One region of the Vannielia litorea genome, then DNA from elsewhere that is predicted to be linked to it. Evidence: riboswitches for the same ligand, from Rfam matches in the RefSeq annotation. Region 1 holds a riboswitch; the other holds the start of a gene.
What was found. Region 1 has a riboswitch for thiamine pyrophosphate ahead of KUV38_RS13875 (YkoF family thiamine/hydroxymethylpyrimidine-binding protein). Riboswitches for the same ligand answer to the same signal wherever they lie in the genome.

Region 1 (14,808 bases):
GCCGAGACAGCCGGATCAAAGAAACCCGTGATGAGGTCGTCGATGAGCGGTGCGGTTTCGGCCACGATGGCCGAGCGATAGCGCTTTACCGCCGCGTTCTTGCGCCCGAACCGCCAGTGCTTGCGCCACCAGCTGCCTTGCAGGTCCAGCGAGAGTGTTCTCGCCAGCACCGTGGGCGCCTTGTGCTGGGCCTGCTCGGGGAATTCGATAGAGCTGCCTTCGCGGAAAACGAACATGTCGTTCTCGAGAATTTCCTGAATGCCGTCGAGGATGTCGTCGAACGCCCCCTCCCCCTCTCTGCGTAGCTTTGCGCAGGACGAAAGGAAGGCGGTTTTCATCATCATCCGCAGGCTTGTGGGATCGTGGTTCCAGGTGCCGGCCTCGCCGAAGGTGTCGATCTGGGCCTGAAGCGCGGAAAGCGCAGACTCCACGAAGTTTTCCTGTGCCCGCCCGAGCCGCTCACGCAGATTGTCGGTCAGCTCCTTGGCCCGTTCATCGAAGCCATTGAGGCACTTGTCCCGGAGATCGGCCAGCTTCACCTTCAGCTCGACCGGGGAGACGTTGATGTTGGCGCCGCCGCTGTCGGCCACCGACTCCACCGTCTCGCTCATCTCGATGATGTTATCGAGCTCGTTCTTGATGTCTTTCAGGAAGGCCTCGCCGGGGCCGTCGATCACCCGCTGGGCGATGGCCTTCAGCAACTCGCGGACGCCGGAAGCCTCCATCGCGCGCTGGCGCAGAGTTTCGATGTCGTCGGTGTCGTCGCCGTCGAAGATCCGGGCCAGCGAGGCTTTGCTGGCCTCGAGCATGGTGTCCTGGTTCGAGATGGCGAAGTTTGCCCAGTAGCCGGAGCCGAAGAGGATATCGATGCTGTTGCCGACGCCGAGGCGGGTGAGGGTTTTCTGGATGGATGCCCGGATGTTGGCCTGTTCGGCCTCCGGGTCTTCGAGCTCGTCGATCCGGTTGACGAAGATCAGCACTTCGCGGGCATCCACGCTGCAGATGATCCGCAGCAGCGCGAGGTCCATCGTGGAGAGAGCTTGGTGAGCCGAAAGCACGACCACGCAGACACGGCTGTCGCTGATGGCGTTGAGCGTGATCTGCTCGCGCATCATGAAAGTGTCGTTCACGCCGGGCGTGTCACGCAGGCACAGGCCCTTGGGCAGGTGCGGCAGGTCGATGTAGAGATCGGCGGTTTTGGTGATGTCGGCGTAGACACCTTCGGTCGCGCCGTCTTCCAGATCGTCGGGGTCGCCGTAGCAGATGTAACGGTCGATCGTGTCGTGATCGAGGTCGGGATAGGTGTGGCTGCTGCCGAGCAGCTCGTGGAACTCGTCGCCGAGGCGGGCCTCGGTCGTCTCACGCATCTCGGCCACCTGCGCCTTGACCTCATCGGCCTCGCGCTCGAAGCCGGACCGGTTGGCCATTTCACCCAGGCGTCCGCCGGTCGCAACGAGGCGATCCCACTCACCCTGATCGAAGAACCGGAAGACGGCTCGCGTGTTCAAGGGGCGGTGGCGGCTGTTGAGGTGAAGCGCGGTGATGACGGACGTCCAGGGATTGACGTCTGACGGCAGAAGATTGGTTTCGCCGAGGATGGCGTTCATCAGCGTGCTCTTGCCGGCCTTGATCTGGCCGATCACGCTGACCGAAGGCTCGAATGCCTTGATCTTTTCGAGGACGTCCTCGAGAGGCGCCTCCGCGAAGGACAGGGCGACTTCCGAATACTCGTTGATGGCGTTTTCAACTTCATCGATCCGGCCCCAGAAGCTGTTCAGCTCCCGAAAACCTTCCTGATACCCATCGAACTTTCCGCTTTTGACGGACATCGTAACCCTCACCGTCCTGAATGTGCTCCCGTAAATTGGCCCCACTGTGTCCGGGATACTTGGGCCGGGGTGCGCGCCGCCGATCCGCTCGGCGGCGCGCGAACCTCAGATCATCAGATCTTCAGCGTGCCTTCGATGTTCTTCACAGCGAGGCGAGCCAGGCCGAGGTTGGCCTTCTTGCGGTCGAGGGCCACGTAGACGAAGACCATCGGGTTCGACGCCAGCGGGCGGATCAGGTGCAGCTGGGTGCCCAGCGAGATCAGGATGTCTTCGATGTGGTCGTCGAGGCCGAGAGCCTTCATGGCTTCGTTCTTGGCGCGAACCACTTCGGTATTCGCAGCGCCGGCGGCTTCGATGTCGAATTTGTGGGCGCTGGTTTCGTTGGCGAGCATCAGGCCGGATTCACCGTCCACGAGGCAGGCGGCGATGAAGCCTTGGATGTTCGCGAGTTCAGAGATGTCAGTCGAGATATTGGCCATTGTTTCACTCCAGTAGTAGGCTGCAATGGCAACAACCTGCTGAGTTCTCATGTTAAATATTCGCCCAGATTGTGGTAATTTTTCATTTAATAAAGTTTTTAAAGCGCTAAGCGCCGCGCAACTCGCGATTGCGCCGAAATTAGCTTAAAACCTATTAAAATTGGTACTACCCGAGAATGCCGACTTTTTCACGCAACTGTAGAGTGAAATTGTTGACAGTTCTGCCTTCGGATTTCCACATTCCGCCACATTGTGCCACGCAAAGACACAGGTTGCCCTGATGTCACCTTTGGTCGAGAGGGCGCCGCAGAGTCGGCGCACGGCGCAGGTGCTGGCTCAAAGCGATGGGAGATGGCTTTTGGCTAGCCCGACAACGTACGCCGTAGGACGGGCGCGTGTGGCTATGGTTCGGCGCGCAGGCCCGCAATTTCATCTTCGGAGAGTTGCTCCAACCGGGGCATGAGCTCCAGCAGTTCGCGGGTGTAGTCGGACTGCGGGCTCTCGAAGAGCGCGCCGGTTTCCTGCACCTCCACCAGCTGCCCCTGCCGCATCACCCCGACCCGGTCGCACATCTGCCGCACCACCGGCAGGTCGTGCGAGATGAACAGCATGGTGAGGCCGAGATACTCCTGAAGGTCTTTCAGGATGTTCAGGATCTGGGCCTGGATCGACACGTCGAGTGCCGAGGTGGGCTCGTCGCAAATCAGGAAGCGGGGCTGGGTGGCAAGCGCGCGGGCGATCGAGATGCGCTGGCGCTGGCCGCCGGAGAACTCGTGCGGATACTTGCGGTGGGCGTCGGCGGCAAGGCCGACACGGTCGAGCAACTCGCGGACGCGCGGTGCAACCTCGGCACGGGGCAGCAGCTTGTGGTGGTGCAGCGGCTCCGCCACGATATCACCCACCGACATGCGCGGGTTGAGCGACGAGAAGGGATCCTGGAAGATCATCTGGATCTGCCGCCGGTAGCGGGCAAGCCCTGCCGCGTCCATCGCCGTCATCTCCTCGCCGTCGAAGGTGATGGTGCCCTCATCTACCGGGTAGAGCGTGGCGATCATCCGGGCGACGGTGGATTTGCCCGAGCCGGACTCCCCAACCAGCCCGAAAACTTCACCATCCTTGATGTCGAAGCTGACCTTGTCGACGGCGGTGAAATACTCGCGCCGGGAGGGCAGCACGGAGCCCTTGGAAAGGAAGCGCTTGGTCAGCCCTTCCACCTTCAGCAGGGTGCCCGATTGCGAGGTGGCAGAGCGGTCCCAGTTGCGGGCAAGATCCTCGATCTTGAAGCTGGTCTCACGCCCGCCGTAGCTGACCTGCGGGAAGCGCTGCAGTTTGACCTGCGGGCGGGGCACGGCGGCGATGAGGCTCTTGGTGTATTCGTGGGTGGGTGCGCCGAGGATCTGCGCGGTGGCACCCTGCTCCACCACCTTGCCGGAATACATAACCGTCACCTGATCGGTGGTGTCGGCGATCACCCCCATGTCGTGGGTGATTAGGATCACCCCCACCTGCCGCTCCGCGGCCAGTTCCTTGATCAGGTCCAGCACCTGCGCCTGCACGCTCACATCGAGCGCGGTGGTGGGCTCGTCGGCGACGATCACGGAGGGCTCGGAGCAGAGTGCGAGCGCGATCACCACCCGCTGCCGCATGCCGCCGGAGAACTGGTGCGGATATTGGTTGAAGCGCTCCTCCGGCTTGGGGATGCGCACGCGGTCCAGCAGGGCGATGGCGCGCTTGCGGGCCTCGCTGACGCTCAGGCCAAGGTGGAGCTGGATCGTCTCGACCAGTTGTTCACCCACGGTGAAGAGCGGGTTCAGCGAGGTCAGCGGATCCTGGAAGATCATGCCGATCTCCTTGCCGCGGATTCGGCGCTTTTCGTCGGCGCTCAGTTGGTCGATCCGGCGGCCGTTCAGCCAGATCTCGCCCTCTGCAATCCGCGCGGGCGGGTCGAGCAGGCCGATCACGGCGTTGCCGGTCATGGATTTACCCGCGCCGGACTCCCCCACCACGCCGCGAATTTCGCCGGGCCGGATATCGTAGGACACGCCCTCGACCGGCTTGAAGAGGCCGCGGCGGGTTGGAATGTCGACCGTGAGGTTGCGGATGGAGAGGACGGGATCTGTCATCGGAGCCTCGGGTTGAGCGCGTCGCGCAGCCAGTCGCCCAGTAGATTCACTGCCAGAGCGAGGGCAAGGAGGGTGCAGGCGGGGAAGAAGAGAATCCACCATTCGCCGGAGAAGAGGAAGCCCTGCCCGATGCGGATGAGCGTGCCGAGCGACGGTTGGGTGGCCGGTGCGCCGACGCCTAGGAAGCTGAGGGTGGCCTCGGCGATGATGGCCAGCGCAAGCGAGATCGTGGCGATCACTAGCACGGGAGAGAGCACGTTGGGCAGGATGTGGCGCAGCATGATCCGCAGCGGCGAGCGCCCGATGAGGCGGGCGGCGGCGACGTAGTCCTTGGACTTTTCCACCAGCGTCGCACCGCGCACCACGCGGGCGAACTGCACCCAGTCGGAGAGACCGATGGCGAGGATCAGAACCCAGATCGCCATCTGGTCGCGGTATTCGACCGGGGTAACCCCCTTGGCCACGCCGAAGATCAGCATGGCCACGAGGATCGAAGGGAAGGTGAGCTGCACATCGGCGGCGCGCATGATGATGGTTTCCGTCCAGCCGCCGACGTAGCCGCTGAGCAGACCGAGGAAGATGCCCAGCACCATCGCGAAGAGCACCGCCGAGACGCCGACGAAGAGCGATATCCGTAAGCCGTAGAGGATGGTGGAAAACACATCGCGGCCTTGATCGTCGGTCCCCAGCAGGAAGGTTTCGCCGGTGAAGGCGTTGGGCTCCATCGGGTGGGTGAAGCCATTCATCAGGTTCAGGCTGGCCGGATCGAACGGGTTGGTGGGCGCGATGAGCGGGGCGAAGACCGCCGAGAGCACGAGGATCGCCGTGACCAGCGCCGAGACGATGGCCACGGGGCTGGTGCGGAACGCATAGAAGATGTCGCTGTCGAAAAACCGGGTCATGCGGCCACCCTCAGGCGCGGGTCGATGAAGGCATAGAGAATGTCCACCAGCAGGTTGATGGCCACGAACATGACGGAGATCAGCATGAGGTAGGCGGCCATGACGGGGATATCGACGAACTGGATTGCGTTGATGAAGAGCAGGCCCACCCCGGGCCACTGGAACACGGTCTCGGTGATGATCGCGAAGGCGATGATGGAGCCCAGTTGCAGGCCGATGACGGTGATGACGGGCACCATCGTGTTTTTCAACGCGTGGCGGAAGTTGATGACCCGGTCGCTCAGCCCGCGGGCCTTGGCAAAGCGGATGTAATCCTGCCGCAGCACTTCCAGCATCTCTGAGCGGACGAGCCGCATGATGAGGGTCATCTGGTACAGGCCGAGAGTGATCGACGGCAGGATCAGCGCTTTGAGGCCGGAGGCGGTGAGAAAGCCGGTCGTCCAGCCACCAAGGTCCACCGTGTCGCCACGTCCGAAGCTGGGCAGCCAGCCCAACTCGACGCTGAAGAGGTAGATCAGCAGGATACCTATGAGAAAGGTGGGCAATGAGACCCCGATGAGCGAGGCCGACATGATCAGGTTTGCGGCGAAGCCATTGCGCCGGATAGCGGTGAAAACGCCCAGCGCGATACCCATGAGGATGGCGAAGATGCCCGACACCGCAGCAAGCTCCAGCGTGGCGGGCGCGCGCTCCAGCAGGATCTCGGCCACCGGGCGGCCCTGCCGGTAGGAGACGCCGAAATTGCCCTGCACCGCCTGTTCGAGGAAACGGTAGTACTGCACCACGAAGGGCTTATCGAGGCCAAGCTGTTCGCGCAGCCGTTCGACATCTTCGATGGTGCGCTCCTGACCGAGCATGTTGTCGATCGGGTCGCCGACGAAGGTGAACATGGAGAAGGCCACGAGCCCCGTGATCAGGAGCACGAGAACCGATTGCCCGACGCGTTTGACGATGAAGGAGAGCACTGATCTGTCCCTTTGAAACGCGCCCCGGGGCTGGAGCCACCTCTGGCGGATGGCTGGGGCCCTTGGCCGGGCCCCGGAGCGGTTGAGCTTGCGGCGCTAGTTTACCGTGACCCAGCGCAGGATGAAGAAATCGTCGGGGCGCTGTGTCAGCTCCACACCAGAGCGGGCGCCCCAGACCAGCGGCTGCACGTAGAGCGGCACATAGGCAACCTCGTCCTGAAGGATCTTGGCGGTTTCGTCGAGCATGGCCTGACGGGCTGTATCGTCGATCTCCGACTGGATCATCGGCAGGAGTTCGTCGACGCGCGCGTTGGAGTAGCCGCCAAAGTTCCAGCTGCCCAGCTTGGCCTCGTCGTCTTGCGTGGCGGCGAGAAAGCGGATCGGGTGCTCAGCATCGAAGGTGCCGGGCGACCAGCCGAGCAGATACATGTCGAAGTTGTCGGCACGCAACTCGGGCCAGTAGTTGGAGACCGGCATCGCATCGAGCGACACCTCCATTCCGGCCTGCGCCAGCATGGAGGTGACGGCCTGACACACCGCCTCGTCGTTCAGGTAACGGTCATTGGGGCATTTGAATGCGATGGTCTGCCCGGCAAGGCCCGCCTCTTCGGCGAGGCTGCGGGCGGCCTCTGCATCGTAGGCGTAGGGTGCTGCATTGGCTTCGGAGAAGCCGCGCATGGCCGGGCTGACCATCTGGCTGGCCACTTCGGCGTTGCCGCGCATGATCGTCTGGAGGATAGCGGGCACATTGATCGCCTTAGCCACGGCCTCACGGGCGCGCGGGTCGAGGAACATGTCTGCCGCGCCCTGCCCACTCTCGGCGGCGCCTTCCTGCTGGTCGAAGCCGAGCATGATCACCCGTGCTTCGATCCCTTGGATCACGCGGACCTCGGGGTTGCCCTCAAGCCGGGCGACATCCTGAATAGGCACGGGGTTGATGAAATCGACATCGCCTGAAAGCAGCGCGGCCAAGGCTGTTGCCGGGTTCTGGATGGGGGTCATCGTGACCCGGGTCAGGTTGTGCTCGACTTCGCCCCACCAGCCGGCGTGCGGCTCGAGCACGGTTTCGAGGTCGGGCTGGCGCGATACAACCTGAAACGGGCCGGTGCCGTTGGCGTTGAGCGTGGCGAAGTTGCCCTGCTCCTTGTCGGGGCGCTCTGCGCCGTTGGCCTCGGCCCAGCCGCTATCCATCATCATCCAGTTGGCGATGGAGTCGGGGAAGATCGGGTTGGGTGCGGTTGTCATGATGTCGACGGTGTAGTCATCGACCTTGATCACCTCGCTCACCGGTGCGAACCAGCTCGAGGTGTCGGCCTGCTCGGAAGAAGCACGCTCGTAGGAAAAGACCACGTCATCCGCGTTGAAGGCCGCGCCGTCCTGAAAGGTCACGCCCTCGCGCAGCTTGAAGCGCCAGCCTTCGCCCTCGCCGATCGGCTCCCAGCTCACCGCGAGCGATGGCTCAATGGACATGTCCTTGCCGCGTCGCACTAGGCCTTCGTAGACGTTGTTCAGAAATCCAAGCACCGGCGTCGAGTTGACGGCGTGCGGGTCCATCGTTTGCGGGTCGGTGGTGACGGCGAAGTTGAACTCTTCGGCGGTGGCGGGAAGCGCCAGTACCAAGGCCAGGGCGGTGGATAGACGGTGCATGTGATCTCCTCCAATGCAGCAAGGTGGGTGTGGGCCGCCCGCGGGTGCGGGCGGCCCGATGGCGAAGAACTTAGTTCATCGTGAAGTATTTCACCTTCGGCTGATCCTCGGGATCAACCTCGATGCCCACGCCTTCACCCATACCCCAGTTCAGGACCTGGTGGTGAATCGGGATGTAGAGCGTTTCGTCCTGCACCACGTCCCAGATGGCGGCGATGTCGGCATTCCGCGCGTCGAGGTCGACGTTAGAGGCCAGCGACTTGATCTTGGCGTCAAGATCGTCGTTGTCGTAGCCGGTCGCGTTCCATGTGCCGATATCAGCCTCGCGACCGTGGACGAGGAAGTTGAAGATATACTCGGAGTCGTAGGTCGGAACGCCCCAACCGAGCATGTAGAAGTCGCTCTTGCCGTCGGTGATCAGCGGGAAGTGCTGGGCCTTGGGCTTGGCATCGAGGTTCACGGTGACGCCGATCTGACCAAACATGCCGACGGCGGCCTGACAGATCGCCTCATCGTTGATGTAGCGGTCGTTCGGGCAATCGAGCCGGATCGAGAAGCCGTCGCCATAGCCTGCCTCGGCCATCAGTGCCTTGGCGCCTTCGATATCGGTCACGCTGGCGCCGTCCATCTCGGCGGTCCAGCCGTTAACGAAGGGCGGGGCCACCATCCCGGCAGGCTCGGACTGGCCGCGCATCACGACTTGCTGGATGGCGTCGCGGTTGATCGCCATCGACATGGCCTTGCGCACGCGCTTGTCGGCGAGCGGGTTAGCGCCCTCGACATTGTCGGCTTCGATGTCATCGGCGCCCATGTTCATGCCGAAGAAGATCACACGGTTCTGGGGGGCCTTCTTGACCACCAGCCCATCGGCCCCGGCCACGCGCTCCAGATCCTGTACCGGCATGTCCTGGAGGAAATTCACCTCGCCCGAGAGCAGCGCGGCCACACGGGTCGCGGCGTTCTGGATGGGCGTATAAACGATTTCGGAAACCTCCATCGGGAACTGATCGCGGCCCCAATACTCCTCGTTGCGGACCATGACGGTTTTCACGTCAGGCTCGCGGGATTGCAGGATGTAGGGGCCCGTGCCATTGGCGTTTGTGGTGGCGAAGGTGATCTCGCCGCCCTCGAAGTCCTGCACGTTCACCGTGTTGTTGGCTTCGGCCCAGCCCTTGTCGAGGATGTACTGATTGGTCAAGTTCGACGGCAGGATCGGGTTGGGGCCATCGGTGACGATCTCGACGGTGTAGTCATCGACTGCGCGGACCTCGACCACGGAGCTGACAAGCTCCTTCATGTCGGAATTTTCCTGCTTGGCGCGCTCGAAGGAGAAGACGACATCTTCGGCGGTGAAGTCTTCGCCGCCATGGAACTTGACGCCCTCACGCAGCTTGAAGACCCAGACGTTGGGGTCGTCTTCCTTGGGGGCCCATTCGGTGGCGAGGGCGGGCTCGAAGGCGCCGGTCATGTCGCGGATGATGAGCGGCTCGTAGATCTGGTGACGGATCGTGTGGGTCGGCCCTTCGTTCTGTGCGTGCGGGTCGAGGGTGAGCGCGTCACCCGCCCGGGCCCAGCGCAGGGTTTCCGCCGGGGCGAGCGTTGTCGACGACAATAGCGCAGCGAGGGCCAGCAGGCCTTTCGATTTGGTCATGGATATCTCCCTGTTTATCAATCTCCCCCCTGTTCGCGCGGGGGTGATGGACAACCGAAACATGAGCCTGCCCGGGTGCCAAGTCCCTTCACGGAGATTTATGCCACCGGGCCGGGCTGACGCAGCGGCGATTTGGCAGGTAGATGGCGTGAGGGTTCGGGGCAAGCAGAGCGGCTTTTTCAATGCGCAGAGGTAGGCTGGCGCCTCTGTCGGGAATTGGCGGGCGCCAGCCAAGCTTTTGGAAACGCGGGGGAGTTCCCGCTGGCCGGGTATTGGGCCGGATGTTACTCCGTCATCCAGCCTTGGTCGAACCAGCCCGACACATCGCCCGGCCAGTCGAGCGCCGCGCCGCCCGGACCTTTCAGCACGCCGCTATCGAAGAGAAACCGGGCCATTGTGGCAAAGCGCTCCTTGTCGATGGTACCGACGGGCGTGGAGCCCGCCTTGATGTAGGCCCCTTCGGCGAGCGCGGCCATGGAGCCGCGCACCAGTTCGGGGTTCTGGAACTCGCCCGCGCCGATCAGCAACTCGGCGGCCTGGTCGGGGTTTTCGGCGGCCCATTGGTAGCCCTGTTGGGTGGCCGCCATGAAGGCTTTCACTTGCTGCGGGTCTTGCGCAAGCTTTGCCAAGGTGGTGCCGATGTAGCCGTTCTGCTGATCGGGCACCCCGTAGTCGGCATAGGTGAAGTGCTTCTGCTCGCGGCCCAGAAGCTCGCCGTTCACGCCCTCCCATGTGGCGACCTCCAGCGTGAAGTCGACCGCGCCGCTGGCCAGCGCCTCGTAGGCGCCGGTGCCCATCGTCACGGTGTCATATTCCGCCGTACCGCCGTCGGCCTCGATCATGGTGGTTATCAACGCATCCTCCCAAGCCGAGCCGAAGCCTGCATAGATCTTGCCCTCTAGGTCGGCGGGGCGGGTAATGGCCTCGTTGCTGGCGTTGAATACCAGCCGCCCGTTCTCGCGCTGCATGGTGGCCCAGAGCGCGACGATATCGGCCCCGGCGGCCTTGGCGCTCATGAAGCCGAGCGAGGTCATGTAGGCGTAGTCCGCCGCACCGGCGGCGAGGACGGCGGTGGAGGCGCTGTCGGAATAGGGCAGAAGCTCCACCTCCAGCCCGGCGGCCTCGTAGAAGCCCTTCTCCTGCGCGACGACGAGGCCGATGTGATTGGTGTTCAGTGTCCAGTCGAGCGCGATGGTGACGCTTTCCTGCGCCTGCGCGGCGGCGGGTAGGGCGAGGCAGGCGGCGAGGATGGAAAGCAGTTTCATGGGGTGTCCTCCAGGAGCAGGGATTTGAGCAGCGCGCGGGTGTCGGCCAGGCTGGGCTCGGTGCGGGCGCTGCGGGGGGTGGTGAGCGGGATGTCGGAGATGATGCGCCCGGTGCGGGCGGACATGACGAGCAAGCGGTCGGCCATTTGGGTGGCCTCGTAGAGGTCATGCGTGACCATCAGTACGCCGCGCGGGTGCTCGGCGAGGCGGTCGCAGAGCCAGTGCTGCATCCGCAGGCGGGTGACGGCGTCGAGGGCGGAGAAGGGCTCGTCGAGCAGCAGGAAGCGGCTCTGCTGCACCATAGTGCGCAGAAAGGCGGCGCGTTGGCGCATGCCGCCGGAGAGCTGGTCGGGGAAGCTGGCCTCGTGTCCGGCAAGACCGAAGGGCGCGAAGAGCGGCAGCACGCGGGCGCGGGCGGCCCGGCGGGACAGGCCTGCGATCTCGAGCCCGAGGGCGGCGTTTTCGGCGACGGTGAGCCAGGGGAAGAGCGTGTCTTGTTGGGGCTGGTATGCGAGCGCGGGGGATGGGGCGGCGAGCGGGTCGCCCTCAAGGGTGGCGGTGCCGGCTGCGGAGAGTTCGGGCTGCAGGACGCCGGAGAGCCATTTGACGATCGAGCTTTTGCCGCAGCCCGAAGGGCCTATGAGGCAGGTGATCGTGCCCTCGGTGAGGGCAAGGGTGATGTCCTCGACCAGAAGGCGCGGGCCTGTGCGGATGGTGAGGCCCTCAACCCGCAGCATCGACAGCCCTCCGGTAGCGCCGCCCGGTGGCGCGGTCGATCAGGTGCAGGAGGCCCAGCAGAAGGAGGGTGAGCGTGGCGGAGAGCACAACGGCGGCGAGCACGAGATCGGCGCGGAAGTTGTTCTTGGCAGTCAGAATGTAGATCCCCAGCCCCTGCCGCGCACCTGCGTATTCGGCAAAGATGGTGGCGACGATGGCATAGGTGGCGGAGATCCTCAGGCCGTTGAAGAAGTGGGACCGGGCCACAGGGAGGGCGGCGCGGCGGAAGACCTGTGCGCGACCGGCGCCCATGGAGGCGAGTTGATCGCGGTAGGCCTGCGGCAGGCGGGCGTATCCGGCGAGCAGGCTGACCAGCACCGGGAAGAAGGTGACGAGGATCACCAGCAGCACCTTGGGGAGCAGGCCGAAGCCGAACCAGAGCACCATCAGCGGGGCCAGCGCGACGATCGGCACCGTCTGGCTGGCGACCAGCAGCGGGAAGAGGCCGCGCCGGAGCCAGGGTATGAAGTGGAGGGCGACCGAGATGACGAAGGCGAAGCTGACCGAGAGACTGAAGCCGAGGGTCGCCACGCCGAGGGTGGCTGCTGCGTGGCCTGCAAGCGTGGCGCGGTTGACCCAGAGGCCGAGGGCCACGTCGGAGGGTGCAGGCAGGATCAGTGGCGAGACATCGGCCCAGACGCAATAGAGCTGCCAGACCGCCAGGAAGGCGGCGGCAAGGCACAGGCTGGGCAGGGCACGGGTGATCGGCATCGAGACGGTCCGGAGAAAGGCCTTTGCAGGCCGCCCCGAGGGCGGCAGCGGCTCAGCGCAGGCTGGGGCTGTTGGCCGAGGCGGTCAGGTCGATGGTGACATGCCCTTCCGCCGGACCGAACCGCAAGAAGGCCTGCCGGATCGTCTCGAAGACCGCGCCCGCATCGCCCCGGAGCCGGGTGCAGAAGTTCTTGGACTTCAGGAAGGTGCCGGACTGCTTGAGAAAGTCGATGCAGCCGTAGATCTCATCCATGTGCCTGTCCTGCCCCAGCACGTAGAGCGAAAATTGAACGTCGATGCCCACGCCCTGTTCGGGCGCGGATTGCACGGCCTCCAGTGCCAGCGCCTTGCGCTCTTCCAGCCCGAGCGACTGCGCCTTTACCAGCGCCTCGCAGTGGCAGCTCGGATCATCCGGCTCTCCGGGGCAGCCGCGCGAGAGGGTTACATGCATGGTCACATGCTCGGGCCGTCGGGCGGCCTCGGAGAAGAGGTCGCGGATGGCGTCGAGCAGCGGATCGGGCGCGCCGACCATGAGGGTCGACATGTCGTCGGTCTCGATCCGCAGGTCTTTTTCGTAGGGGGAGAGGGCCTTGAGGCCGGTCATGATGACATCCACGAAATCAGACGTCATCGGGTAGAGTGACACTTGCGCGCCAATGAACATGATATCCTCGCTCCGCTGGCATTACCCAGATCAGCTTTGAAGGGTTCACGCAGGCTTGCGCATCTCAGCCCCGTCCGGAGCACCCCTGGTTGATGGCGCGACCGTCGTGGAGCGCGGGAGGAATGTCAAGGCGGGCAAGCGGCTGTTCGCCCTCTTCGCCATTATGTTTGATGTCCAACAAACTTGACAGGTCTGTGCAGGCGGCGCATGAAAGAGCGGCGCGAGCACCGCGCGGCGAGGGAGGAGACAGAATGGGGAACCGGCAGGGAAAGGATGCATGGTGGAGGCCTGATGCCTCGGGGCCTGCACTGGTGGATATGACCCTCGGCGCCTTGCTCGACGAACAGGCCGAGCGCTATGGCGCGCGCCCAGCGGTCCACGTTGATGAACGGGGCGGTGCGCGCAGTACATCTTGGACATATGCCGAGTTGCGACAGGAGGCCGACCTGATCGCACGAGGCCTGATGGCGCAGGGCATCCTTGCGGGCGAGCGAGTTGCAGTGATGGCGCCGAACTGCGCCGAGTGGATATTGCTTGAGTATGCGCTGGCCAAGATCGGCGCAGTGCTGGTGACGGTAAATCCGGCGCTTCTGCAGGAGGAACTGGCATATATCCTCACGCAAGGCCGAGTGGCCGCGCTGGTTTTTGCCCCGCGCCTGCGCAGCAATGATATCAGCGGGCATCTGCTGGGCATCCTGCCCGAACTGGCCACCACCCGCGGAGGCGTGCGGGCGGCGGGAGGCCCCCTGCCCGACCTGCGGCTGCTGATCGGCCTTGGTGAGACGCCTGCGAAGTTTGCGCTGCCCTTCAATGCGTTGCGGGAGGCGGCGAAGACGGTTTCCCCCGAGGCCCTGAGTGAGCGACAGGCCGGAGTGGCCTGCACCGATGTGGCGCAGATCCAATACACAAGCGGCACCACCGGCAAGCCGAAGGGCGCGAAGCTGAGCCACCGCTCGACGTTGAACAATGCCCGGCTGATGGCTGACCGGGGTGGGTTCAGGGCCGAGGACACGTTGCTCTCGGCCATGCCGCTCTTTCACACGGCCGGTTGCGTTTGCAATGTGATGGCCATGCTCGCCTGCGGTGGCCGGGTGGTGACGATGGACACTTTTGATGCAGGGAGGATGCTGGAGCTTTGGCAGGCTCATCGACCCACGATCATCAATGCCGTGCCAACGATGATGACCCGGCTGCTCGGGCATCCGGATGCCGGGGACTATGACATCCGCACCCTGCGGACCGTCTTCACCGGCGGCACCACTATACCACCGAGCCTGATGCACAGCATGCGGGAGTGGACGGGTGGGGAGCCGATGATCATCATGGGCATGACCGAGTGCAGCCCGATCATCACCCAGACCAACCCCGAGGACCCTACGGAAGCGCGGTTCGGCACGGCAGGCACCCCCCTACCCCACACCGAGATCCGCATTGTCGACCCCGAAAGCGGCCGGACCTGCGGCTGGGGCGAGAGCGGGGAGCTTTGCATTCGGGGCTATCTTACCATGGTCGGGTATTTCGACATGCCGGAGAAGACCGCCGAAACCATCGACGCCGATGGCTGGCTGCACTCGGGCGATCTTGCGGAGCTTACCGAGAGCGGGCATCTGCGGATCGTCGGGCGGCTGAAGGACATGATCATTCGGGGCGGCGAGAACGTGTATCCGGCGGAGATAGAGAACTGCCTGCTGGATCATGGCGCTGTGTCGGAGGTGCAGGTCATCGGCGTGCCGGATGCGGATCTCGGCGAAGAGATATGCGCCTTCGTCGTGCCCGCGCCCGGCGCGGAGGCGGA
Region 2 (14,808 bases), on a different contig from region 1:
TACCTGCGCGAAGATCACGTGCTGGATGATGACCTGCCGGTCTGGGTGCCGATCCCGCCGCTGGCCGAGATCCAGATCGCGCTCGAGAAGGGCGTGGCCGACGTGACCCAGCTCGAGGGCTTCGAGCTGAAGCGCATCATGCGCACAGGCACCGTCGCCACCATCGACAACCGCAACTGGGAGCTGCGCGACCAGTCCGGCCCGGTCCAACGCCTCAGCCAGTCCCGCGCCGTGGCCCTCGACATGGAGAGCGCGACCATCGCCGCCAACGGCTTCCGCTTCCGGGTGCCCTACGGCACGCTGCTCTGCGTGAGCGACAAGCCGCTGCATGGCGAGCTGAAACTGCCCGGGATGGCCTCGGAGTTCTATAAATCACAGGTTGCAAACCATCTTCTGATCGGGATACGAGCGATGGAACACCTGCGGACAATGCCGCTGGAGCGGCTGCACAGCCGGAAATTGCGCAGTTTTGACGAAACTGCCTTCCTCTGATCCCGAAAATCGCAGAAAACGCCTTGATTTACTGGGCGAAGGGCCACTAAACGTTGTGGGACGCCGCAAGATGGCGTAGATTTGCCAAACATAAGACCCAGACTTGGGTCACTTACGAGGAGACAAGTACATGGCAACCAAACCGATGACCAAGACTCAACTGGTCGCCGCCATCGCCGAAGAGCTGGACAGCGACAAGAAGTCCGCCGGTGCCGCGCTCGAAGCGATCACTGCGATCATCACCAAGGAAGTTTCCGGCGGCGGCGCCGTGACCCTCCCCGGTGTGGGCAAGATCTACTGCCGCGAGCGCCCCGAGCGCATGGTGCGCAACCCCGCCACCGGCGAGCAGATCAAGAAAGAGGCCGACAAGGTGGTGAAGATGACCATCGCCAAGGCTCTGAAAGACAGCGTGAACGGCTAAGCCGACCGCTAAAAGCTGCCAAGGCTTTCGAGGCCGCCCCATCCGGGCGGCCTTTTACTTTGGTGACCCACTTTCTCGGCAGCGCGGCATCCGCCAACATGCTTGCTCTCGTCATGCAAATCGGCTGGACCCTCCCGCGCGGGAGGCGTAGGGCGGTTGGGCGACGACAAGGGGCTGAATATGGATATCCGCGCAATCTTCATGGGGCTGACTTTTGCCTTCATCTGGTCGTCGGCCTTTACCTCGGCGCGGATCATCGTCACCGCCGCCCCGCCGCTGGCAGTCAGCTCGATCCGGTTCTTTCTGGCGGGCTGCATCGCGCTGCTGATCGCGCGGGCGCTGGGGCAGAGCTTCAACCTCACGCGCGGCCAATGGCGCGCGACGATCATCTTCGGCGTCTGCCAGAATGCGCTCTATCTTGGCCTGAACTTCATCGCCATGCAATGGGTCGAGGCCGGGCTGGCGGCGATCATCGCCTCCTCCATGCCGCTGCTTGTGGGCCTGATCGGCTGGGTCGCACTGGGCGATCGGCTGCCGCGCGTCGGCGTGCTGGGCCTCGTGCTTGGCTTCGGCGGGGTGCTGCTGATCATGGGCGCGCGGCTTGAGGCGGGCGTGAGCCTGCCCGGCGTGGCGCTTTGCGTGGTGGCGGCCCTTGCGCTGGCGGTGGCCACGCTGGCCCTGCGCGGCGCCTCCGGCGGCGGCGGCAACCTCATGGTCGTCGTCGGCTACCAGATGCTCATCGGCGGGGCCTGCCTGATCCTGCCCTCCGCCCTCTTCGAGACGTGGGAATACACCCCCAGCACCTCGCTCCTGCTGGCCTTCCTCTACACCGTCTTCGTCCCCGGCCTGCTGGCGACCTGGATCTGGTTCCTGCTGGTGGGGCGGATCGGGGCGGTGAAGGCCGCCACGTTCCACTTTCTGAACCCGTTCTTCGGCGTGCTGGTCGCCTGGATCTTCCTCGATGAGCGTATCGGCCCGCTCGATATTGCGGGCGTCGCCATCATCGCCGTGGGCATCCTGCTGGTGCAGCTCGCCAAGGTCGCCAAGAAGGCCGAGGGCTGACCTACGCGCGCTCCCGCGCCACCACGGCCTGCACCGCCGGGCGGGCGTTGACCCGGTCGAACCATGCCTCGATCACCGGCACCTTGGGCAGCCAGTCGCGGTTCCACTGGTAGGGCGAGGCCATGATCAGGTCGGCCGCCGAAAAGCCGCTTTCGAGCAGGTAGTCCTGCCCCTCCAGCGCCGCTTCCATTCGCGCGGTCATGGCCCCCATATCGCGATAGGTGGTCACCCAGATCGGGTTGTCCGCCACCTCGCAGACCATCCCCATGATCAGCGGCTCCACCACGCCCGCGTAATAGGCCAGCCACATCAGGAACGGCCCTCTCTCGGGGTGGCCGGGCGGCACTGCTGTGGGCGCATCGGGGAAGAGCTCGGAGAGCAGCGCGAGGATCGCGGCACGTTCCGTCACCAGCGTTCCGTCCACCTCCAGTGCGGGCACTTTCTTTTCGGGGTGGGGGTTGTCGGCGTCCGGCCCGCCGGAGCCATCCTGCCGCGCAACAGAGACGATTTTCGTCTCTATTTCTGCGGAAAGGCCCATTTCTTCGATTGCCATGGCAACGGTGCCGCTGCGGGAATGTGCTGAATGGTAGAATCTGATCATGACTGTCTCCTGTGTCTGCCGCCTCCCTAGCAGAGCCCACCTGACAGGGTTGTGTCAGGAGCGCTGGCAGGATCGGCGACAGGAGGCAGTCAGCCGATCTTGCCGGGCAATCCTTCGCCCACCTGCCCGCGATGCAGCAGGATGTGATCGAGCAGCACGCAGGCCATCATCGCCTCGCCCACCGGCACCGCGCGGATGCCCACGCAGGGGTCGTGCCGGCCCTTGGTGATGATCTCGGTCTCCTCGCCCGCCTTGTTTATCGTCCGCCGCGGCTTGAGGATCGAACTTGTCGGCTTCACCGCGAAACGCACCACGATGTCCTGCCCGGTCGAGATACCGCCGAGAATGCCGCCCGCGTGGTTGGAGCTATAGACGGGCCCGCCCTGGCTCATGCTGATCTCGTCGGCATTCGCCTCACCGGTGAGCCGCGCAGCGGCGAAACCGTCACCGATCTCCACGCCCTTCACCGCGTTGATGCTCATCATCGCGGCGGCAAGATCGGTGTCGAGCTTGCCATAGACGGGCGCGCCAAGCCCCGCAGGGGCGCCCGAGGCCACAACCTCGATCACCGCGCCCACCGAGTTGCCGCTCTTGCGCAACTCGTCGAGGTATCCGGCCCACTCTTCCGCAGCCTGTGCGTCAGGGGTCCAAAAAGGGTTCTGGTCGATCTGGGCCATGTCGTAGCGGGCCGGGTCGGCGGCACGGTTGCCCATGCTCACCATGAACCCCTTGATCGAAAGCGACGGCGCCAGCTTGGCCAGCGCATTCCGGGCCAGCCCGCCCGCCGCCACCCGCGCCGCGGTTTCCCGCGCCGAGGAGCGGCCGCCGCCGCGATAGTCCCTGATCCCGTATTTCTGCCAATAGGTGATATCGGCATGGCCCGGCCGGAACTTCTCGGCAATGTCGCCATAGTCCTTCGAGCGCTGGTCGGTGTTGCGGATCATCAGCTGCACCGGTGTTCCGGTGGTCACACCCTCGAACACGCCCGAAAGGATCTCCACCTGATCCGGCTCGCGCCGCTGTGTGGTGTATTTGTTCTGCCCCGGCTTGCGCTTGTCGAGCCAGACCTGCAGCTGATCCGCTGTCACCGGCACGCCCGGCGGGCAGCCATCGACGGTGCAGCCAAGGGCAGGCCCGTGGCTCTCGCCCCAAGTGGTGACGCGGAAGAGGTGGCCGAATGTGTTGAGGCTCATGGGCAGGGCTCCTTTGGCAGCAAGGAGTTACCCAAGGCGCGGCGCGGTGCCAAGGAGAAACAAACCGGCAGGAGCCCGGGACAATCAATGATGACAATGCCACCGCCCAGCTCTTTCAGAGGCCCCCGGTGGCATATTGGGGGGCCCGAGCTCCTGCCGATTCAGTTCAGCAACGAACCCCCGGTAACCATGGGGGCATCGTAACCACACTGGTCGTTGCGAGGCGCTTGGAGCGCCTTCGTTATGTCAGAGAACATACCACAACCCGGCGCGAACCGTTTCGCATTTCGCGCCAATCCGCACGCGGCGGCGGGAATGTTGCAGATGGGTTACGCTGGGTTAACTTCGGATAACACCCTATAAAAGCGAGTGATTTTCCTTACGGCAACGGAAGGTTGTGAAGCACCCCGCGGCGCGAGGAGAACTCCGGCCGCGCCGCACGCCGCCCGTCGAGCGGAATGGTGATGCCAACGGCCACCCAGTTTTCGCGCTTGTCCAGCAGGTCAAAATGATGCTGCCCGGCGGCGACCGAGAGCTGTATCTCGCGCCCCGAGCCGGGCATTTCCAGCCATGTGTCGACCCCGAGGGCGAGGCGGTAGAAATCCTGATCGCCCGAGGCGAGGTTGGCGGTGTCTTTCAGGAAGGCACCATAGGCCGAGACCGGCCCCTGCCCGGTGTACCCCACCCGCAGGCCCTTGTTGGTGGCATAGCCCTCATCGCCCAGCACGCCGCCCCGGGTCTCGCCAAACCACAGCTCGCCGCCCCAGCCGGAGGCGGTCTGCACTGCGGCCTCGACCCCCAGCGCATAGGCCCCGCCGCCCTCGCTCTGGCTGCCGAGCCAGAGATAGGGGCCAAGCGCCACCCAGCTGGCGGGCCGCGCGGAGGCATGCACCAGCACCCCGGCGGCTGTCAGGCTCTCAGACCCGGCCTCGGTGGTGGAGAGCGAGAGGTCTACCGCCAGCTCGCCCCAGCCCAGCCCATAGATCGCGCGGGCTTCGCCGGTGAGGCCAAGGTAGTCCCCCGCCGGATGTCCGCCGCCCTCCAGCGTAACGCCGAAGGACTCAAAGCCAGTGGCCTGCTGCGCGGCGGCGGGCAGCGGCAGAAGACAGGCCAGTGCGAGGGCGATTGGGCGGATCATGTCGGTCTCCATTGAACAGTCACAAATGCTAGGCCGCGCGCATCAAAAGGGAAGGCCCGGGCGTGCCGCAGCGCAGCATCTGTGACCTCCTTGCCATTGCACCGCACCGCTCTATGCTGCGCCTCACCTCGGGGTGCCCCAGCAGTGGGGCTGAGATGCCGGCCAAGCGCCCGCGAACCCGTCGAACCTGAACCGGCTAGAACCGGCGGAGGGAAGGTTTCGAGTCCCCTCGATTGCCCGCTCCGTCCGCATGCAATGGAGGATACCCATGAAGACCCCCCTCATCGCCGCGGGATTTGCCCTTGTCGCCAGCATGGCGACGGCGGAAACCCTGACGGTCTATGCCCCTGACTACTTCGCCAGCGAGTGGGGCCCCGGCCCCGCGATCAAAACCGCCTTCGAGGCCGAGTGCAGCTGCGAGCTTGAGTTTGTCACCGGCGACGTGCTGCCGCGCATCCTGCTGGAGGGCGCCCGCAGCGAGGCCGATGTCGCCATCGGCCTGAGCCAGGATGAAATGGCCCGCGCCGCCGCCTCCGGCCTCTTCGCCGCCCATGGGCAGGATGTTTCGACCCTGACCATGCCCGTTTCGTGGGAGGATGACACCTTCCTGCCGTTCGACTGGAGCCACCTCGCCTTCATCTACGACCAGCGCACCGAGACCCCGCCAACCAGCTTCGAGGCGCTGCTGGCCATGCCCGATGACACCCGCATCGTCATTCAAGACCCACGCGCCTCTGCCGCCGGGCTGGCGCTGGTGATGTGGGTCGAGGAGCTTTACGGCGACAAGGCGGGCGAGGCCTGGGCGCGGCTGGCGCCCAAGATCCTCACTGTCACCAAGGGCTGGAGCGAGGCCTATGGCATGTTCACCGAGGGCGAGGCCGACATGGTGCTGAGCTACACCACCTCGCCCGCCTATCACATCATGGCCGAGGGCGATGAGAGCAAGAAGGCGGCGATCTTCGAAGAGGGCAACTACCTCTACGTCGAACTGGCCGCGCAGCTTGTCGGCACCGACCAGCCCGACCTTGCGCAGCGCTTCATGGATTTCATCCTGAGCGACGGTTTCCAGACGGCCATCCCCGAGGGCAACTGGAGCTTCCCGGCCAAGCTGGACGCCGAGAAACTGCCCGAAACCTTCCGCACCCTCCCGGTGCCGGACAAGGCGCTCTACGTCGATGCCGAGACGGCAGAGGCCATGCGCGATGAGGCCATCGAAACGTGGCGGCAGGGTCTCAGCCAGTAACCCGCAGCCTCGCCGCGCTCGCGGCGGCGCTCGTGCTGGCGGTCACGCTGGGCACGCTCGCCGCCGTGGCATGGCGGGCCGAGGGCTTTGCCGGGGTCGGGCCTGCGGCGCGCGATGCGCTCTGGTTCACCCTCTGGCAGGCCGTGGTTTCGGCCAGCCTCAGCGTGATTCTTGCCGTCCCGGTGGCCCGCGCCCTCGCCCGGCGGCGCTTTCGCGGCCGGGGGGCGGTGATCACCCTCATGGGCGCCCCCTTCATCCTCCCCACCATAGTCGCCGTACTGGGCCTCGTCGCCGTCTTCGGGCGCTCCGGCGTGGTCAACGTGGCACTCCGGGCGCTTGGCCTGCCCGAGGTCAGCCCCTACGGCGCGCAGGGGGTGATTCTGGCCCATGTCTTCTTCAACCTGCCTTTGGCGGTGCGCCTCGTGCTGCAAGGCTGGCTCTCGATCCCTGCCGAACGCTTCCGCCTCGCCGCCTCGCTGGGCATGGAGGCAGGCGCGGTGCAGCGCGCGCTGGAGTGGCCCATGCTCCGCAGCGTGCTGCCCGGCGCATGGCTACTGATCTTCGCCCTCTGCCTCACCAGCTTTGCCGTGGCGCTGGCCTTGGGCGGCGGGCCGGGCGCCACCACCGTCGAACTGGCGATCTACCAGGCCTTCCGGTTTGACTATGACCTTGGCGCCGCCTCGGTACTCGGCCTCGTGCAATTCGCCCTCGCGGGCGTCGCCGCCGCGCTGGCTTGGGGCCTCGCGCGGCCTGCCGTCTTTGCCGGGGGGCTGGGCGGCGTGGTGCGCCGCTGGGATGGCGGCGGCTGGTTGCGCCTGCAGGATGCCACGGTGATCGCGCTCGCCGCGCTCTTCCTGCTCGCACCGCTGCTGGCCGTGGGCCTGCGTGGCGTGGCAGGCCTCGCCGAGATGCCCGCCGCTGTCTGGTGGGCCGCGCTGCGCTCGATCCTCGTGGCCCTCGCCTCCGCCGCGCTCTGTCTCGCCCTCGCCCTGCCAATGGCGCTCGCCGCCCGGCGCGGGCTTTGGGTGCAGCTTGTCGGCGTGCTGCCCATCGCCGCCTCGCCGCTGGTGATTGGCACCGGCCTCTTCATCCTCAGCTACCGCTGGGTCCGCCCCGATGAGATCGCGCTGGCGGTGACCGCCCTCGTCAACGCGGTTCTGGCCCTGCCGTTCGCCCTCGCCGCGCTGGTGCCCGCCGCGCGCGAGATGCGCGCAGGCTCCGGGCGGCTGGCCGACAGCCTCGGCATGAGTGGCTGGGCGCGGATGCGGCTGGTCACCCTTCCTGTCCTCCGCCGCCCCATCGGCTTTGCCCTCGGCCTCGCCGCCGCGCTCTCGATGGGCGACCTCGGGGTGATCGCGCTTTTTGCAGATGGCGACACCGCCACCCTGCCGCTGCAACTCTACCGCCTGATGGCCTCCTACCGGATCGATCAGGCGGCAGGCGCGGCGTTGCTGCTTCTGGCCCTCTCGCTGGCGCTGTTCTGGGGATTCGATCGGGGAGGGCGCGCAAATGCTGGCGCTTGAAGGGCTGCGGCTCACGCAGGGCAGTTTCACCCTCACCGCCGATTGGGCCTTGCCCCCCGGCGCCCGCGCGGCGGTCATCGGCCCCTCCGGCGCGGGCAAATCGACCCTGCTGATGGGCATCGCGGGCTTCGTAGAGCCTGCGGCGGGCCGGGTGCTCTGGGACGGCGCCGAGATCAGCGCCCTGCCGCCCGGCGCGCGGCCCGTCAGCGTACTGTTTCAGGAAGAGAACCTCTTCGGCCACCTCAGCGTGGCCCGCAACACCGGCCTCGGCCTGCGGCCCGACCTGCGGCTCTCTGCCGAGGAGCTGCGGCACGTCGAGGCGGCGCTGGACCGCGTCGGGCTGGGGGGCATGGGCAACCGGCTCCCACGCGCGCTGAGCGGCGGCCAGCGCAGCCGCGTGGCCCTCGCCCGCGTGCTCCTCCGCGCCCGCCCGGTGCTGCTGCTCGATGAGCCTTTCGCCGCGCTGGGGCCTGCGCTGAAACGCGAGATGCTGGCGCTGGTGGAGGAAATCGCGGGCGACGCGGGGGCCACGGTCCTGATGGTCACCCACGACCCCGCCGATGCCCGCGCCTTCGCCGGGCAAACCGTGGTGGTCGCCAATGGTCAGGCCGCCCCGCCGGTCGAGACCGGCCCGCTGCTCGATGATCCGCCCGAGGCGCTGCGGGCCTATCTAGGGTAGCTCGTCATCGGCCCCTGGCCATTCCTCGCCACTGCGAAGACGCCTCGAAGGGCGGATGAGCAACCCCCCAAACGACGAAGGCGCGAACCTTGCGGTCCGCGCCTTTTTGTCAGTCTGCCGTCAAGGCTCAGTCCTTGGCGTTGAGCGCCTTGGCCTTCGCCTTATGCGGCGCCCAGAGGCGCTTGTTGGTCAGGTAGAGCAGCACCGAGAGGAAGATCAGGAAGCCGACGATCAGGAAGCCGGTCTCCTTGCGCTGCATCATCTTCGGTTCGGCAGCCCACATCAGGAAGGCGGCGATATCCTCGGATTCGTGGTGCAGGTCGTTGCTGTGACCATCGTCAAAGTCCACGTCCTCACCGGCGAGCGGCGGGGCCATCGAGATCCAGCCACCGGGGAAGGCGGTGTTCTCGTAGAGGGTCGCGCCATACTCAGTCTTCTCCTCGCCGGTGTAACCGGTCAGGAGCGAGGCGATGTATTCGGCGCCGCCCATGCCCTTGAAGAACTGGTTGATGCCGGTGCCGTAAGGCCCGTGGAAGCCCGCGCGCGCCTTGGCCATCAGGCTGAGGTCGGGCGCGTTGGCGGTGGTCACGGCCGGGAAGTTGTCTGCCGGGGTGGGCGTGCGGAACTCGCCCGTCTCGGCATCGTAGTAATCCCGGTTGGCGTCTTCATCGAGGATCGCGACCTGCGAGGCGTAGGCGCGCACCTGATCTTCGGAGTAGCCCAGCCCGCCCTCTTCGGCCATCGACCGGAAGGAGACGTATTTCAGCCCGTGACAGGCCGAGCAGATCTCGGTGTAGATCTTCAGGCCGCGCTGCAGCTGGTTCTGGTCATACTTGCCGAAGGGGCCCTCGAAGGAGAAGGCAAAGTCTTCGACGTGGCCCTCGGCCCCCGCCGCGAGGGCGGAGGTCGCCGGCGTTGCCAGCGCGAGGAGGGCGGTGAGTGCGAGTTTGCGGATCATGTCTCTCTCTCCGTCCTCTTATTCGGCGGGCGTGGCCGATTTGGCCTTGCCGTAGTGGGCGTTGAAGTCGTCTTCGATCGTCGCCGGGCGCGGCAACGGTTTCTCGATGACGCCGAGCAGCGGCAGGATCACCAGGAAGTAGGCAAACCAGTAGGCCGAGGCGACGAGCGAGAAGCTCGAGTAGGGCTCTTCCGCCGGCATGGCGCCAAGCCACATCAGCACCACGAAGTCGATGACCAGCAGCAGGAACCACCACTTGAACATCGGGCGGTAGCGACCGGAGCGCACCGAGGAGGTGTCGAGCCAGGGCGCCAGCGCCATCACCGCGATCGCGCCGAACATCGCCAGCACACCGAAGAACTTGGCGTCGATGATGCCGAAGCTGATCCACTCGGCGAACATCACCACCCAGACGTCGGAGGTGAAGGCCCGCAGGATCGCGTAGAACGGCAGGAAGTACCACTCAGGCACGATGTGCGCAGGCGTCGAGAGCGGGTTGGCTTCGATGTAGTTGTCGGGGTGGCCGAGGTAGTTGGGCATGAAGGCCACCACCGCGAAGAACACCGCGAGGATCACCGCCAGCGCGAACAGGTCCTTGATCACGAAGTAGGGCCAGAAGGGCAGCGTGTCTTTCTCGGCCTCTTCCTTGGTCGCGGTCCGCACGGAAACACCCGTCGGGTTGTTATTGCCAGTGGTGTGGAAGGCCCAGATGTGCACGGCCACCAGCGCCGCGATGACCATCGGCAGCAGGTAGTGCAGCGAGAAGAAGCGGTTCAGCGTGGCGTTGTCCACGGCCGGTCCGCCGAGCAGCCAGGTCTGGATGTCGGGGCCGATGAAGGGGATCGCGCCGAACAGGCCGGTGATCACCGTGGCACCCCAGAAAGACATCTGACCCCAAGGCAGCACGTAGCCCATGAAGGCGGTGCCCATCATCGCGAGGTAGATCAGCATGCCCACGATCCAGGTCACTTCGCGGGGCGCCTTGTAGGAGCCGTAGAACAGGCCGCGGAAGATGTGGATGTAGACCGCGAAGAAGAACAGCGAAGCGCCGTTCATGTGGGTGTAGCGGATGAAGTAGCCGCCGTTCACATCGCGCATGATGTGCTCGATGGAGGCAAAGGCGTAATCCACGTGCGGGGTGTAATGCATCACCAGCACAACGCCGGTGGCGATCATCAGCACGAGGCAGAAGGTCAGGACGATGCCCCAGATCCACCACCAGTTCAGGTTCTTGGGGGTGGGGATCATCAGGGTGTCATAGGCCAGCCCAACGATGGGGAGGCGCGAGTGAAGCCATTTCTCGATGCCCGTCTTGGGCTCGTAATGGTCGTGCGGGATACCGGACATGCGCGTTTTCTCCCTTAGCCGAGCTGAATGGTGGTTTCGTCGACGAACTCGGCGACAGGCACCGGAAGGTTCTCGGGCGCCGGGCCTTTGCGGATACGGCCCGAGGTGTCGTAGTGCGAGCCGTGGCAGGGGCAGAACCAACCGCCGAACTCGCCAGCACCATCACCGAGCGGCACGCAGCCGAGGTGGGTGCAGACCCCCATCATCACCAGCCACTCGCCGTTCTCGTCCAGCGAGCGGTTCTCATCGGTCGCGGGCAGGCCGGGCTTGTTGGCGTTGCGGTCCTCGGGGTCGACCAGCTGGCTGACCTCGACAGCGCGCGCCTCTTCGATCTCTTCGGCGGTGCGGCGGCGGATGAACACCGGCTTGCCGAGCCATTTCACGGTCAGCTGGGTGCCGGTCTCGACACCCGAAACATCGACGCGAATCGAGCTGAGCGCCCGCACGTCGGCAGAGGGGTTCATCTGGTTGATGAGACCCCATGCTGCACCGCCAGCAACGACGGTGCCCGCCGCTGCGGTTGCATAATAGATGAAATCCCGGCGTGTACCTTCGGGCTCGTGAGTGTCCGACACGGGTTGTTCTCCTTCTCACCGGCCCGGCGCGTGGCGGGCCATGACGCGGCATGACAAGGGCGTGAACCCCAGCCATTTCGCGCGGTTATTAGCTGGCCCATCCGCGCCAGTCCAGCGGACATTCCCGCGCAGTTGCGGCCAAGTGACGCAAAAATCGCGGAACTGCCGGAAAAATGGCACAGGCAGGCCGGTTCTGCAGCGGCGCGGGCGCCGCTGGCTGTAAATCCGCCAGCGGCGTGCTAGGTGAGGGAGAACGCACCTGAAGACCCCCGGAGCACAGCCCACATGCGCATTTCCGCCCTGCCCCGCATCGCCGCGGCCCTCGCCCTATCCCTCGCCAGCACGCTGGCCGTCACCCTTCCGGCACAGGCCGAGATGGAGCTGAGCGTCTACACCGGTTACCAGACCGCGCCGCACAGCCGGGTCGAGGGCAATGACGGCACCGCCGACTTCTCCTTCCTGTCCGAGTGGGAGGGCCGGAGCTTCGAGATGCCGCCCTACTACGGGATTCGCGCCACGTGGTGGCGCAACGCCAACCTCGGGTTCGGCGCCGAGTTCACCCACACCAAGGTTTATGCCTCCGACGAAACCCTTGCCGACAACGGCTTTGACCGTCTCGAGTTGACCGACGGGCTGAACATCATCACCGCCAACGTGCTCTACCGCTGGCCCGGCCAGTGGGCCTCGGGCAAGGTCACGCCCTACGTGGGTGCAGGCCTCGGCATCGCCGTGCCGCACGTGGACATCACCCCCACCGGCGGCTCCAAGACCTTTGAATACCAGTTCACCGGCCCCGCCGCGCGCTGGCTGGCAGGCGCCTCCTACGCGATCAACGACACGTGGTCGGTGTTTGGCGAGTATCAGGGCACCTATTCGTCCAACAAGGGCGACCTCGCAGGTGGCGGCGAGTGGGAATCGAACATCCTCACCAACGCCATCAACATCGGTGTGAGCTACAAGTTCTGATGAAAGCGGCGGGTGCCTGCACCCGCCCGGCAGGCTGAGCGCCGGTTACGCCTCGGGCGGCCGGGTCGCCTGCATCGAGGGGCGCTCGCAGAAGCGGGCGTACCACTCGGCCAAGGCCTCGTTGCCCGCGCGCCAGTCGCGGTGCGGATGGCGGAAATCGGCATAGCCAAGGCCACAGGCCAGCGCGATCTGGGCCACGTCGAGCGGGCCGGACAGGTGGCTCATCCAGCGCGCGTTGGCATGGGTCGCCGCCCTCTGCGCCTTGCCCCATTGCGCCTCCACGATCTCGGCACTCTGCATCGCCTCGGGCCGCAGCCGGCCCTCATAGGTCATCGCCAGAATCGCCTCGGTAAAGCCATGCGCCAGCGCCTCCAGCGTCAGCACCTCCCAGATCCGGCTCTCCGGATAGAGCGTGCCGCTGCCCTGCGTGTCGAGAAACCGGCAGATCACCCGGCTGTCGAACATCGCCGGGCCATCTGGCCGTTCCAGCGTGGGGATCTTGCCGAGCGGGTTCTGCGCCACCGGCATGGTGCCCGGCTCCAGCGGGGTGCCCACGGCCTCGACGCAATCGATCTCATCGGCCAGCCCGACCTCATGGGCCACCACCATGACCATACGGACAAAGGGCGAGGCGGGGCTGTGATGGAGAATGTAGGGCATGGTGGAGCAACCGGCTGTGTTTGTGAGATATTCACGTTGGCCGAAGTTTGCGCCACTGGCAAGTTAACCTTATAGGCGGCCCGCTTCCGGCCACGGATCGCCGCGCAGGCTCAGTCTCCCGCGCCCATCATCAGCGCCGCCAGCAGCGCCACCTCCTGCCCGATGCCATAGCCCTTCACCTGCCGCGCCGCCGCCATCCTGTGCTCCGCCGGCTTGTTCTGCGCCAGCTTCCACGTGCTCTCCACCTTCTCGACGGCAAAGCGGAACGGCACGATCATCCGCATCAGCCGGGCCAGCGCATCGGCTGGCATCTTGTCCGCGGTCCACGGCGGCTTTGGCAGCAACCGCTGCTCGAAATGCTCCGACAGCGCGTCAAGCACCGCCCGCAGCTCGCTATCCGGCATCGGGTGGAGCGTGCCGTCGAGCTGCACCGCCACATAGTTCCACGTGGGCACCTGATGGTCCATCTCGTACCAGTCCGGCGAGATATAGCTGTCCGGCCCCATCACCGAGAGCCGCGCGGGCAAGGGTGCCGTGCAGGCCCGCGCCAGCGGGTTGGAGCGCATCAGGTGCAACAGTGCCACCCCGCTCTCGGTATCGAGCACGAAGGGCACATGGGCCGTGAGCGGCAGCGTCTCGCCATTGGCACTCAGCGTGCCGAAACCGCGCTCGGCGGCAAATTCGAGGCTCTGGGCGGTGGGCGCGTCACGGTAGATCGGGTTGGGATGCATCGGCAGATCCGGGCGGCGAAGGTTCGGCCCCCACCCTAAGCGCTTCTGCGCCGGGTGGAAGGGCGTCCCGCGCGGCCTCCTTCCGGCCTCCCCACCCAACGCGCCAAACGGCAACCGCCCGGCCAAAAGAGATTCAGGGCCTCCGGCGGGAATACTTGCAGCAAGAAAATGAACAAGGTGATCCAAACTGCACGCACCGCCCGCGCCTCAACCCTTCTTCAACCCCCCGGCATAATCCTCTACCCTGCCCGCAACCCACCCCAACCACGGGAGACCCTGATGACCCAGCGCCTTCACCTCGTCTTCGGCGGCGAGCTGATCGACCCGTCCAAAAGTGCCTTCAAGGATGTCGACGCCATCGACATCGTCGGCATGTTCCCCGATTACGCCTCCGCCTTCGACGCCTGGAAGGCCGCAGCCCAGCGCACCGTGGATAACGCCCACATGCGCTACTACATCGCCCATATCCACCGCCTCCGCGACGAGGAGGCCGAGGCCTCTCCGACCGAGGAACTGGGCTGACCGCCCTTTCCGCGCCCGGCCTGCCATGAGCCCCTCGCCGCTCTCCCGGGCCTTCGCCGGTCTGACCGGCCGCAGCCGCACTGCGCCTGCACCCAGCCCCGCCGGGCAGCGCCCGCCGGGGCGGCTGGTGTGGTGCCACGTGGCGGGCGGATGCGATGTGGAGACCCTTATCGAACTCGCCCGCGACATGGCCGAGAGCCACCCGGTCACCCTGCTTGTCACCGGGCTGGGCGAGCGCGCGGCAATCCATGATGAGAGCGATGGGGTGCTGCTGTTTCGCGCGCCGCCCGTGGCCGGGCGCACCGCGGCTCGCGCCTTTCTCGCGGCATGGCGGCCCGATGCCGGGCTCTGGGTCGGCCCGCCCGACAATGCCCCCCTGCTCACAACCCTCGGCACCGCCTGCCCGACCACCTTGATCGCGGCAGGAGACGACCGGCTCGCCGGGGCAGACCGCGCCACCCGCGCCGCGCTCCGGCTGGTGGCCGAGATCTGGGTCGGCAGCACCAGCGTTGCCGGGGCCGCCCGTGCCACCGGCATCGGCCCCTCGCGCATCCGCGTCACCGGCCCGCTCTTCGCCCCGCCCGCGCCGCCGCCCTGCATCGAGAGTGACCGGGCCGAACTGGCCGAACGCCTCGCCGCCCGCCCGGTCTGGCTCGCCGCCCGCCCCGCCGCCGATGAGTTGCCCCATGTGCTCGCC

Region 2: linked by a shared signal. The riboswitch ahead of KUV38_RS17450 (thiamine ABC transporter substrate binding subunit) and the one ahead of KUV38_RS13875 (YkoF family thiamine/hydroxymethylpyrimidine-binding protein) in region 1 are both predicted to bind thiamine pyrophosphate.

The regions. Positions count from the first base shown of each region.
Region 1 is NZ_JAHVJR010000001.1:2,816,318-2,831,125, forward strand. Features, by position in the region: gene KUV38_RS13825 (dynamin family protein) at 1-1,829, opposite strand, end outside; gene KUV38_RS13830 (roadblock/LC7 domain-containing protein) at 1,943-2,359, opposite strand; gene KUV38_RS13835 (ABC transporter ATP-binding protein) at 2,710-4,431, opposite strand; gene KUV38_RS13840 (ABC transporter permease) at 4,428-5,333, opposite strand; gene KUV38_RS13845 (ABC transporter permease) at 5,330-6,298, opposite strand; gene KUV38_RS13850 (ABC transporter substrate-binding protein) at 6,395-7,945, opposite strand; gene KUV38_RS13855 (ABC transporter substrate-binding protein) at 8,016-9,596, opposite strand; gene KUV38_RS13860 (ABC transporter substrate-binding protein) at 9,881-10,861, opposite strand; gene KUV38_RS13865 (ABC transporter ATP-binding protein) at 10,858-11,598, opposite strand; gene KUV38_RS13870 (ABC transporter permease) at 11,585-12,349, opposite strand; gene KUV38_RS13875 (YkoF family thiamine/hydroxymethylpyrimidine-binding protein) at 12,402-13,013, opposite strand; TPP riboswitch at 13,004-13,110, opposite strand; gene KUV38_RS13880 (AMP-binding protein) at 13,265-14,808, shown strand, end outside.
Region 2 is NZ_JAHVJR010000002.1:404,421-419,228, reverse strand. Features, by position in the region: gene KUV38_RS17480 (AMP nucleosidase) at 1-492, shown strand, start outside; gene KUV38_RS17475 (HU family DNA-binding protein) at 623-913, shown strand; gene KUV38_RS17470 (DMT family transporter) at 1,094-1,975, shown strand; gene KUV38_RS17465 (glutathione S-transferase family protein) at 1,977-2,576, opposite strand; gene aroC (chorismate synthase) at 2,666-3,769, opposite strand; gene KUV38_RS17455 (hypothetical protein) at 4,149-4,907, opposite strand; TPP riboswitch at 5,027-5,138, shown strand; gene KUV38_RS17450 (thiamine ABC transporter substrate binding subunit) at 5,176-6,150, shown strand; gene KUV38_RS17445 (thiamine/thiamine pyrophosphate ABC transporter permease ThiP) at 6,126-7,673, shown strand; gene KUV38_RS17440 (ATP-binding cassette domain-containing protein) at 7,660-8,352, shown strand; gene KUV38_RS17435 (cytochrome c1) at 8,480-9,310, opposite strand; gene petB (cytochrome b) at 9,329-10,657, opposite strand; gene petA (ubiquinol-cytochrome c reductase iron-sulfur subunit) at 10,672-11,232, opposite strand; gene KUV38_RS17420 (outer membrane protein) at 11,518-12,198, shown strand; gene KUV38_RS17415 (glutathione S-transferase) at 12,244-12,858, opposite strand; gene KUV38_RS17410 (FMN-binding negative transcriptional regulator) at 12,969-13,589, opposite strand; gene KUV38_RS17405 (DUF4170 domain-containing protein) at 13,869-14,111, shown strand; gene KUV38_RS17400 (hypothetical protein) at 14,137-14,808, shown strand, end outside.